2 regions of the Delftia sp. RIT313 genome follow, and region 2 is predicted to be linked to the other one. Evidence: predicted binding sites of a transcription regulator. Region 2 holds the regulator's gene; the other holds the start of a gene.

Evidence for each region. Region 2 encodes NrdR, which represses ribonucleotide reductase genes. Its sites were predicted from a motif close to CACNANATNTNGTG; they were not measured.
Region 1: a site for NrdR is predicted at 2,616-2,629, ahead of BW39_RS28605 (ribonucleoside-diphosphate reductase subunit alpha). Genes of this name have one in related genera too.

Annotation. Positions count from the first base shown of each region.
Region 1 is NZ_JFYT01000111.1:4,281-9,745, reverse strand. Features, by position in the region: gene BW39_RS28605 (ribonucleoside-diphosphate reductase subunit alpha) at 1-2,490, opposite strand, end outside; gene ampD (1,6-anhydro-N-acetylmuramyl-L-alanine amidase AmpD) at 3,020-3,655, opposite strand; gene BW39_RS28595 (sigma-54-dependent transcriptional regulator) at 3,642-5,189, opposite strand; gene BW39_RS28590 (sensor histidine kinase) at 5,189-5,465, opposite strand, start outside.
Region 2 is NZ_JFYT01000001.1:84,957-90,421, forward strand. Features, by position in the region: gene BW39_RS00370 (lytic transglycosylase domain-containing protein) at 1-462, shown strand, start outside; ZMP/ZTP riboswitch at 600-775, shown strand; gene glyA (serine hydroxymethyltransferase) at 810-2,057, shown strand; gene nrdR (transcriptional regulator NrdR) at 2,080-2,535, shown strand; gene aroC (chorismate synthase) at 2,602-3,699, opposite strand; gene BW39_RS00390 (helix-turn-helix domain-containing protein) at 3,899-4,396, shown strand; gene BW39_RS00395 (CBS domain-containing protein) at 4,551-5,003, opposite strand; gene BW39_RS00400 (O-acetylhomoserine aminocarboxypropyltransferase) at 5,110-5,465, shown strand, end outside.

The DNA.
Region 1 (5,465 bases), on a different contig from region 2:
GTCGAAGTGCTTGAGGTCCATGACCATCACGTCGTCCCACAGGCCCAGGCGCTTCAGGTCACGCACCAGGTACTGGTTGATGACGGTGAACTCGCCGGACAGGTTGGACTTGACCGACAGGTTGCCGAACGAGGGCTCGATGGAGGCATCGACGCCGACGATGTTGGAGATGGTCGCCGTGGGCGCGATGGCCACGCAGTTGGAGTTGCGCATGCCGTGCTGGCCGATCTTGGCGCGCAGGGCATCCCAGTCCAGGCGCGAGGAGCGGTCCACTTCCACATAGCCGCCGCGTGCCTTCTCCAGCAGGTTCAGCGTGTCCAGCGGCAGGATGCCCTGGTCCCACAGCGAGCCCTTGTAGCTGGAGTACTGGCCGCGTTCCTTGGCCAGCTCGGTGGACGCCCAGTAGGCGTAGTAGCAGATGGCTTCCATCGACTGGTCGGCGAACTCCACGGCCGCGTCGCTGGCGTAGGCGATGCGCATTTCATAGAGCGCATCCTGGAAGCCCATCAGGCCCAGGCCCACCGGGCGGTGGCGCAGGTTGGAGTCCTTGGCCTTCTGCACGGCGTAGTAGTTGATGTCGATCACGTTGTCCAGCATGCGCATGGCCGTGGTGATGGTCTTGCGCAGCTTGCCGTGGTCGATGGCGCCATCGACGATGTGGCGCGCCAGGTTGACCGAGCCCAGGTTGCAGACGGCGGTCTCGGTGTCGCTGGTGTTCAGCGTGATCTCGGTGCACAGGTTGGACGAGTGCACCACGCCGGCGTGCTGCTGGGGCGAGCGCACGTTGCAGGGGTCCTTGAAGGTGACCCAGGGGTGGCCGGTCTCGAACAGCATGGACAGCATCTTGCGCCACAGGTCCATGGCCGGGATGCGCTTGAACAGCTTGAGTTCGCCGTTGTCGGCCTTGGTTTCGTAGGCCTTGTAGGCGTGCTCGAAGGCGGCGCCGAAGAGGTCGTGCAGGTCGCCGACATCGGAGGGCGAGAACAGGGTCCAGTGGCCCTTTTCCATGACGCGCTTCATGAACAGGTCGGGAATCCAGTTCGCCGTGTTCATGTCGTGCGTGCGGCGGCGGTCGTCGCCGGTGTTCTTGCGCAGTTCGAGGAATTCCTCGATGTCCAGGTGCCAGGTCTCCAGGTATGTGCAGACGGCGCCCTTGCGCTTGCCGCCCTGGTTCACGGCCACGGCCGTGTCGTTGACCACCTTGAGGAAGGGCACCACGCCCTGCGACTCGCCGTTCGTGCCCTTGATGCGCGAACCCAGGGCGCGCACGCGCGTCCAGTCGTTGCCCAGGCCGCCGGCGAACTTGGACAGCAGGGCGTTTTCCTTGATGGACTCATAGATGCCGTCCAGATCGTCGGGCACCGTGGTCAGGTAGCAGGAAGACAGCTGCGAGCGCAGCGTGCCGCTGTTGAACAGCGTGGGCGTGCTGCTCATGAAGTCGAAGGACGACAGCAGCTCGTAGAACTCGATGGCGCGTGCATTGCGGTCCTCTTCCTGCAGCGCCAGGCCCATGGCCACGCGCATGAAGAAGGACTGGGGCAGCTCGATGCGCGTCTTGCGCACGTGCAGGAAGTAGCGGTCGTACAGGGTCTGCAGGCCCAGGTAGTCGAACTGCTCGTCGCGCTCGGCCTTGATGGCGGCAGCCAGGCGGGGCAGGTCGTAGTTCAGCAGCTCGGGGTTGAGCAGCTCGTTGTCCACGCCCTTGCGGATGAAGCCGGGGAAGTACTCTGCGTAGGCCGCCTGGATGTCGGCCGGGTGCACGTCACGGCCCATGACCTCGCGCACGATCGTGTGCAGCAGCAGGCGGGCGGTGACGTAGGTGTAGTCGGGGTCTTTCTCGATCAGCGTGCGGGCGGCCAGGATGGAGGCCTTGAAGACTTCTTCGATCGGCACGCCGTCGTACAGGTTGCGCAGCGTCTCGGCGACGATGGGGGCGGCCTGGATATCGGCGTTGAGGTTGCGGCAGGACGCCTCGATCAGCGCCAGCAGGCGGGCCTGGTCCAGCGGCACGCGCTGGCCGTTGTCGGTCACATGCAGCACGGGCGCCGGTGCGGCGGCGGCAACCGCTGCGGCCTCGGCGGCCTTCTTCTGCTCGGCACGTTCCTGGTTGCGGCGGTCGCGGTACAGCACGTAGGCGCGTGCCACGTCGTGGTGGCCGCCGCGCATCAGGCCCAGTTCGACCTGGTCCTGCACATCTTCAATATGGAAGGTGCCGCCGCCCGGACGCGAGCGCAGCAGTGCGCGAACCACGGCCTGGGTCAGCTCGTCCACGGTCTCGCGCACGCTGGCGGAGGCCGCGCCCTGGGCACCGCGCACGGCCAGGAAGGCCTTGGTCAGCGCGACGGCGATCTTTTGCGGCGTGAAGGGCACCACATCGCCGCTGCGGCGGATGATCTGGTAGCCGTCCTGCACGGACAGGTGATGGGCGGAGGAAGGATTGGCAGCATCACCGTGCGCAGCGGGAGCCAAAGAATTCAGTGCTTCTTGCATGAGTTTCCTCAACGGGTGTTTGTGGATAGAACGGACGCGGACCTGCACTTGGGGCAGGCTTGCTGAGAGATGGAATCGGGGTCGGATGTACACACCGTTTTCACAGGGTGTGCACAGCTTGTGAACACTAGATATGGTGTCCAGCGTGCTTCTGGGCACTACCTGTAGTGTATCGCCGTCTCATGTACACGGGGTACTCACGGCCGGAAAACCGCTGTTTGCGCTGCGCCAAACGGGTGCGCAACCTACAAGCCAATAGCAGCAAAGGCCCGCTGCGCCGTGGCTTGCGGGCGATGGTCCGCCGCAAGCCGCTGCAGCCTTGGCCCTGCGCCGGTCGGACCGCTGAAAGCCCCATGGACAGTGGGGCTGCGACACATGCGTGAATTTGTAAAAAATGATCAGGCAGCCGCTGCGTGCGCCTGGCGCGCCACATCGGTTGCTTTCTGGATTGACAGACCCTTTGTCCTCTGCCTGTGGACAAGCGGGGTTTTGCGCAAGATCTGGCGGTGCCTGCGATGAGGGTGTGCGCTTACGTGGAGGGCTGGCCCGCGCCCGGCGGCAGCTGCCAGTTCGCCGTGGCTGGGTGGTGGGCCAGCAGCCCGCGCAGCCGGTGCCAGTCGAAGCCTGCGCCCGGATCGCATTTGCGGCCCGGCGCGATGTGCTCATGGCCTGCGAGATGGGCCACGGGGTAGCGGGCCGCGATGGCGTTGCACAGGGCATCGAGCGCCGCGTACTGGGCCGGCTCGAACCGCAGGCCCTCCAGGCCTTCGAGCTCTATGCCGATGGAGTCGTCGTTGCAGCGGTCGCGGCCCCGCCAGCAGGAAGCGCCTGCATGCCAGGCGCGCGCATCGCAGTCCACAAACTGCCAGACCTCGCCCTGGCGCGTGATGAAGAAATGCGCCGACACCTCCAGGCCGCGTATCCCCTGGTAGTAAGGATGGGCGTCCCAGTCGAGCTGGTTGGTGAACAGTTGCTGGACCGCACCCGTGCCGTACTCACCGGGGGGCAGGCTGATGGAGTGCACGACGACCAGATCGACCAGCGCCTGGGCCGGGCGCTCGCCAAAGTTGGGCGAGGGCAGGTGGCGGGCCTGCTGCAGCCAGCCGCCTTGCCAGGTCCAGGCCGGGGCCTGGGTGGCTTGCGCCTGTGGATCAGGACTCGCCATGGCCGCCTCCGTCCGTCTCCGCGCTGGCATCGCCGGGCAGGGCGATGTTCAGCCGGTCGATGCGGTAGCGGATCTGGCGCAGGCTCAGGCCCAGGCGCGCGGCGGTGGCCGTGCGGTTGAAGCCGTTTTCCTGCAGCGCCTGCACCAGGATGCCGCGCTCGCGCTCGTCCAGCCAGGCCTGCAGGTCACGGGGCAGGTCGGCATCGGCTGGCTCTGGCGATAGCGGGCCGCCTTGCGGCAGGGGGCGTGAAGGCGAGAGCGAAGGAGAGGGCGAGGCGGATGCAGGCGGGGCGGGCGGTGCGGGCGGCGTGCCGCAGGGCAGCTGCATCTCGGGATCTATGCGCAGCGGTCCGTCCTCGCCCAGCGTGATGGCGCGGTGCAGCAGGTTCTCCAGTTCACGCACATTGCCGGGCAGGGGCAGGCGGGCGATCTGCTGCACAGAGCGCTCGTCGATCTCGGGCATGGGCAGGCCGGATTCCTGCGACAGCCGTGCCAGCAGGGCGCGGCACAGGGCGGGCAGGTCTTCGCGGCGCTCGCGCAGCGGGGGCAGCAGCACCTCGATGACATTGAGGCGGTAGTACAGGTCCTGCCGGAAGCGCCCCTGCTGCACATCGGCAGCCAGGTCGCGGTGGGTGGCGCTGACGATGCGCACATCGGCCGCTTCCTCCTGTGCGGAGCCCAGGGCGCGCACGCGGCGCTCCTGGATGGCGCGCAGCAGCTTGGCCTGCATGGCCAGGGGCAGGTCGCCGATCTCATCCAGAAACAAGGTGCCGCCGCGCGCCGCCTGGAAGTAGCCGTCGCGGTCCTGGGTGGCGCCGGTATAGGAGCCCTTGCGCGCGCCGAAGAACTCGGCCTCCAGCAGGTTTTCGGGAATGGCGCCGCAGTTCACGGCCACCATGGGGCCATGGGCGCGCTGGCTGCAGGCATGCAGCGCGCGGGCCACCAGCTCCTTGCCCGTCCCCGACTCGCCATGCACCAGCACCGGCGCCATGCCGCGCGCCACCTTGGCAATGCGCTGCTTGACGGCCTGCATGGCGGGTGACTCGCCCACCATGGCGTCCAGTGCGCCGCTGCCGTTGAGCACCGGGCCGGCGGCGGGAGCGGCCGAAGGGCTGCGCGCCGGCATCACGCCCGGGGCCGGCACACCGCCCACGCCCTGGGCGGCCGAGGCCACGACCAGGCGGAACTGCTTGAGGTCCACGGGCTTGGTCAGGTAGTCGAAGGCGCCTGAGCGCAGGGCCTCGACGGCGTTCTCGGCGGAGCCGTAGGCCGTCATGACCACGCAGCGCTCGCGCCGCTGCTGGCTGCGCAGGTCCTGCAGCAGCTCCATGCCCATGCCGTCGGGCAGGCGCATGTCGGTGATGACCACGTCGAAGCGCTGGGTCTGCAGCTGCTCGCGCGCCTCGCCCACGCTGGCGGCGGTTTCCACGCGGTAGCCTTCGCGCAGAAGGGTCAGTTCATAGAGGGTGCGCAGATCCGGCTCGTCGTCCACGACAAGGATCGATGCGGCAGCGGGCAGGGAGTTCAAAGGCATCACACCACAATCTGATCAAACAGGGAGGCCGGCAGGGCCGAGGCCGGGCCGGCACGGAACACGATGCTGAAGGCATTGCCCTCGACAGGGCCGTGCGGCGTGGGCCGCGACAGCCGCTGGTAGCTGATGCTGGCATCGTAGCGCTGGCACAGCTCGCGGCAGATATACAGGCCCAGGCCGCTGGAGCGGCTTTCCGAAGAGAAGAAGGGCTCGAACAGATGGCGTTGCACCGTGGGCTCCAGCGCGGCGCCGTCGCTCCAGACCTGTAGCCAGATC
Region 2 (5,465 bases):
GTCGGCGCGCAGGGCCTGATGCAGGTGATGACCACGGTGCATACCGACAAGTATGAGAACTTCGGTGGCCAGAATGCTGCCTTCGACCCGGTCAGCAATCTGCGCGTGGGCGTGCGCGTGCTCAAGGAATGCATCGAGCGCGCCGGCTCCATCGAAGGAGGCCTGCGCTACTACGTGGGCGCGGCCAACCTGCCCACCGATGGTGGCTACGCCGCCAAGGTGCTGGCCGAGCACCAGCGCCTGCGCATGGCCGCCGGCCTGCGTGCCGTGCCTTTGATGACCGCCAAGGTCGATCAGCCCCGGCAGGCTGTACAGGTTGCCTCCACCAAGCCGGCCACCCCCGTGGCCGAGGCCTCGGGCCCGGCAGCAGCGGCTGCGCCTGCAGCCGTGCCGGTCAGCTCGAGCAACACCTCTGCCCGCTCCGAGCAGGTGGCCCTTCAGTCCCAGGAGCCGGCGCTGTAGCCTGGCTTCCCGGCATAGTGAATGCACAGCTGGCCAAGGCCAGCTTTTTTCATGCCCGATCCAACTGCAGGTGGCCCACGCAAACGCCTTCTGCAACGCCCCTGCCAGGTCTTCGGCGCCACCGGCTCAGCTACACTAGCGGGGTACGCAACTGGCGATAGGCGCAGCCGCTTCACGCACCGCTGCCGCTGACGTGGAAACCAGCAGAAGGCCCGAGAAGGACCACCTTCTGTGAACCACCGGGGAGCGTACCGCCCAGCCTCCATGCGCACGCGGGATCTGGAGTGTTCCGCCGTTCGCCTGGGCAGCCCTTGGCCTCAAGGGAATTTCAAGTTCACAGGACTGCCATGTTTCAACGCACCAATACCGTCGAGAAGGTCGACGCCGAAGTCTTTGCCGCCATCCAGGCCGAGAACCTGCGTCAACAAGAACATATCGAGCTGATCGCCAGCGAGAACTATTGCTCGCCTGCCGTCATGGAAGCCCAGGGCTCCCAGCTCACCAACAAGTACGCCGAAGGCTATCCGGGCAAGCGCTACTACGGCGGCTGCGAGAACGTCGATGTGGTCGAGCAGCTCGCCATCGACCGCGTCAAGAAGCTGTTCGGCGCCGAAGCCGCCAACGTGCAGCCCAACTCCGGCTCCCAGGCCAACCAGGCCGTGCTGATGGCCTTTGCCAAGCCCGGCGACACCATCATGGGCATGAGCCTGGCCGAAGGCGGTCACCTGACGCACGGCATGCCGCTGAACATGTCGGGCAAGTGGTTCAACGTGGTCTCCTACGGCCTGAATGCCGAAGAAGCCATCGACTACGACAAGATGGAAGCGCTGGCGCGCGAGCACAAGCCCCGCATCATCGTGGCCGGCGCATCGGCCTACGCCCTGGCCATCGATTTCGAGCGCTTCGCCAAGATCGCCCGGGAAGTCGGCGCCATCTTCTGGGTGGACATGGCCCACTATGCCGGTCTGATCGCCGCAGGCGTGTACCCCAACCCCGTGCCCCATGCCGACGTGGTCACCACCACCACGCACAAGAGCCTGCGCGGCCCGCGCGGCGGCGTGATCCTGATGAAGGCCGAGCACGAGAAGGCCATCAACAGCGCCATCTTCCCCGGCCTGCAAGGCGGCCCGCTGATGCATGTCATTGCCGGCAAGGCCGTGGCCTTCAAGGAAGCGCTGTCGCCCGAGTTCAAGACCTACCAGGAACAGGTCGTGAAGAACGCCAAGGTTGTCGCGGAAACGCTGACGGCACGCGGTCTGCGCATCGTCTCCGGCCGCACGGAAAGCCACGTCATGCTGGTGGACCTGCGCGCCAAGGGCATCACCGGCAAGGCGGCCGAAGCCGCGCTGGGTGCCGCCCACATGACGATCAACAAGAACTCCATCCCCAACGATCCCGAAAAGCCGATGGTGACCAGCGGCATCCGCGTGGGCACGCCCGCCATGACCACGCGCGGCTTCAAGGAAGAGGAAGCCCGCCTGACAGCCAACCTGCTGGCCGACGTGCTGGAGAACCCCAGCGACGAAGCCAACCTGGCCCGCGTGCGCGCCCAGGTGGCCGAGCTGACGGCCCGCTTCCCGGTCTACGGCGCCTGAGTTGCACGCATAGAGGCCTGCCATGAAGTGCCCGTTCTGCAGCCATCCGGACACCCAGGTCGTGGAGACCCGTGAGGCCGAGGATGGGGGCTTCATCCGCCGCCGCCGCCAGTGCGGCGGCTGCGACAAGCGCTTCACCACCTACGAGCGGCCCGAGGTCAGCTTTCCCGCCATCGTCAAGAAGGACGGGCGGCGCATCGAGTACGAGCGCGCCAAGCTGCTGGGCTCGTTCAAGATCGCGCTGCGCAAGCGCCCCGTGAGCACAGAGCAGATCGATGCCGCCATCGAGCGCATCGAGGAGCGACTGCGCAACCTGGGCGAGCGCGAAGTGCTCTCCAGCCGCCTGGGCGAGATGGTGATGCGCGAGCTCAAGCTGCTCGACAAGGTCGGCTACATCCGCTACGCCAGCGTCTACCGCAGCTTCGAGGATGTGGACGATTTCAAGAACGTCATGGATGAGGTGCGCAATCCCGGCTGATCAGGCCGGCAGGACGCAAGAAAGCCGCCCTTGGGCGGCTTTTTCTTTGGTGGCCTGGCAGTGCTTTCAGGGCGCGGCGGCAGGGATGGGAGCCAGGCCCGAATCCACGTCACCGCACTGTGCGCGGTGGCGCAGCGCATGGTCCATCACCACCAGGGCCAGCAGCGCTTCGGCGATGGGCGCTGCGCGGATGCCGACGCAGGGGTCGTGGCGCCCCTTGGTGATGACCTCGGTGCTCTGGCCCTGCACGTCGATGGATTCGCGCGGCGTGATGATGGAACTGGTGGGCTTGATGCCTATGCGCACGTCCAGGTCCTGACCCGTGCTGATGCCGCCGACGATGCCACCGGCGTTGTTGCTGCGAAAGCCTTCGGGACTCAGCGAGTCACCGTGCGTGGTGCCGCGCTGGACCACGCTGTCGAAACCGGCACCGATCTCCACGGCCTTGACCGCGTTCAGGCCCATCATGGCGTAGGCGACGTCGGCATCCAGGCGGTCATACAGCGGCTGGCCCAGGCCCACCGGCATGCCGCTGGCCTGCACGCGCAGCGCGGCGCCGCAGGAGTCGCCCGACTTGCGCAGCGCATCCATGTATTCCTCGTATTGGGACACATCGGCCACCGGCGCAAAGAAGGGGTTGTTGCGCACATGCTCCCAGCTCTCGAAGGGCAGCGACAGCTCGCCCACCTGGGTCATGCAGGCGCGGAACTCGGTGCCGAACTTTTCCTTGAGCCACTTCCTGGCCACGGCACCAGCGGCCACCGTGGGGGCCGTCAGCCGTGCCGAGGAACGGCCGCCGCCGCGCGGATCACGGATGCCGTATTTCTGGAAGTAGGCGTAGTCGGCATGGCCGGGACGAAAGCTCTGCGCAATGTTGGAGTAGTCCTTGCTGCGCTGGTCGGTATTGCGGATCAGCAGCGCGATCGGCGTGCCCGTGGTGCGGCCTTCGTAGACGCCCGAGAGGATTTCCACCGCATCGGGCTCGTTGCGCTGGGTCACGAACTTGCTGGTGCCGGGGCGGCGGCGATCCAGTTCTTGCTGGATATCCGCTTCGTTCAGCGCCATGCCGGGCGGACAGCCATCGATGACGCAGCCTATGGCCGGGCCATGCGATTCGCCGAAGTTGGTGACAGTGAATAGGGTGCCGAAGGTGTTGCCGCTCATAGGCCGACGATTATGCCCGGGTAGCCCGCAAGCGCCGTGCCTGCGGCGGCGGTGCATTGCGCAGGCAGCCATCGCCCGGTGATAACAAATATAGCTATCGAATTGCAAATATTCATAGTTAAAATTGCAATCCACCCTTTTTCAACCGCCTGCGGATCACCACACAGGCACCAGCCGCAAACTGCGGGAGGTTCGTGAAATGCAGGCCTCTTACGACTCAACGCAAAGCCAGGATCACAGCGACCATGCGGGCAGCACTCCGCCGGCATCGCCAGGCCTTCAGCACAAGGACGAGGAGCAGGACCTTCGCCCCTCGCTGCTGAATGTGCTGCTGACATCGTCCAGCCCTGGCGATTTCAGAACCCGCAACAGGCTTGCCCAGGCCAAGCAGTACATGCGGGCCCGGCTCGACGACCCCGAGCTCAAGCCCTTGCAGGTGGCCCAGGACATGGGCATGTCGCTGCGCAGCCTGGCGCGGCTGTTTGCCACCGAAGGCCTGACCCCGAGCCGCTGGCTCTGGAACGAACGGCTGGCCCAGGCGCACCTGCTGCTTCGGGCAGACAATGCGCGGCGCGTGACCGATGTGGCGCTGGCTTGCGGCTTCACCAGCTTCTCGCACTTCAGCCGCGTCTTCAGACAGGCCTATGACGTGCCGCCCAGCGCCTTGCTCAAGCCCAAACGCCGCCGCGTGCACTGACAGGTCCTGCGGCCCATCCATTCGCTGTTCACGCGACTGTCTGCTTTGCGCCCTGCGCGCAAAGACAAAGGCCTCCGCCGCATTTTGCGTTCGGAGGCCTTGCTGCCCAAGGTGAAAAAGTCGAATGGTCGAAAGGTCGATATCGCCCCGACGATCAGTCCGCGCCCTGGCGCTCGCCCTCGGGCCAGTCGCGGATGTAGGCCTTGAGCATGCGGTTCTCGAAGTTCTGGCTGTCCACCACGGCCTTGGCCACGTCGTACAGGCTGATCACGCCCATGAGCATGCGCTTGTCCATCACCGGCATGTAGCGTGCGTGGCGGTCCAGCATCATGCGGCGCACCTCGTCCATGTCGGTTTCCATGGTGCAGGTCATGGGAGCGTCGTCCATGGCCGAGCGCACCAGCGTCTCGCCCACCCCGCCGTGCTTGACGAAGCCCTGGATCACTTCGCGGAAGGTCAGCATGCCGACCACGTCGCCATGCTCCATGACCACGAGGGAGCCGATATCGCGCTCCGACATCACCTGCACCGCGCTGGCCAGGCTTTCGTCCGGCGACACCGTGTAGAGGGTGTTGCCCTTGACGCGCAGGATGTCACTTACTTTCATGCCGTATCTCCAAATTTGTCTGTGTCGCCGTGGTTGCGGCAAGCCCGTGTCTGACAGGAAATATAGCCCACAATGCCCGCTTGCCTTGACAACCATGGAGACAGGAATGCCCGGCTACTCGGACCCCGGCTTTGACACCCTGGCGCTGCACGCGGGCGCACAGCCCGACCCCGCCACCGGAGCGCGCGCGACGCCCATCCACCTCACGACCTCGTTCGTGTTCGAGTCCAGCGACCATGCGGCCTCGCTGTTCAACCTGGAGCGCCCAGGGCACGTCTACAGCCGCATCTCCAATCCCACGAACGCCGTGCTGGAGCAGCGCGTCTCGGCCCTGGAAGGCGGCGTGGGCGCCATCGCCGTGGCCAGCGGCCAGGCGGCGCTGCACCTGTCGGTGGCCACGCTCATGGGCGCGGGCAGCCATATCGTGGCCAGCACGGCGCTGTACGGCGGCTCGCAGAACCT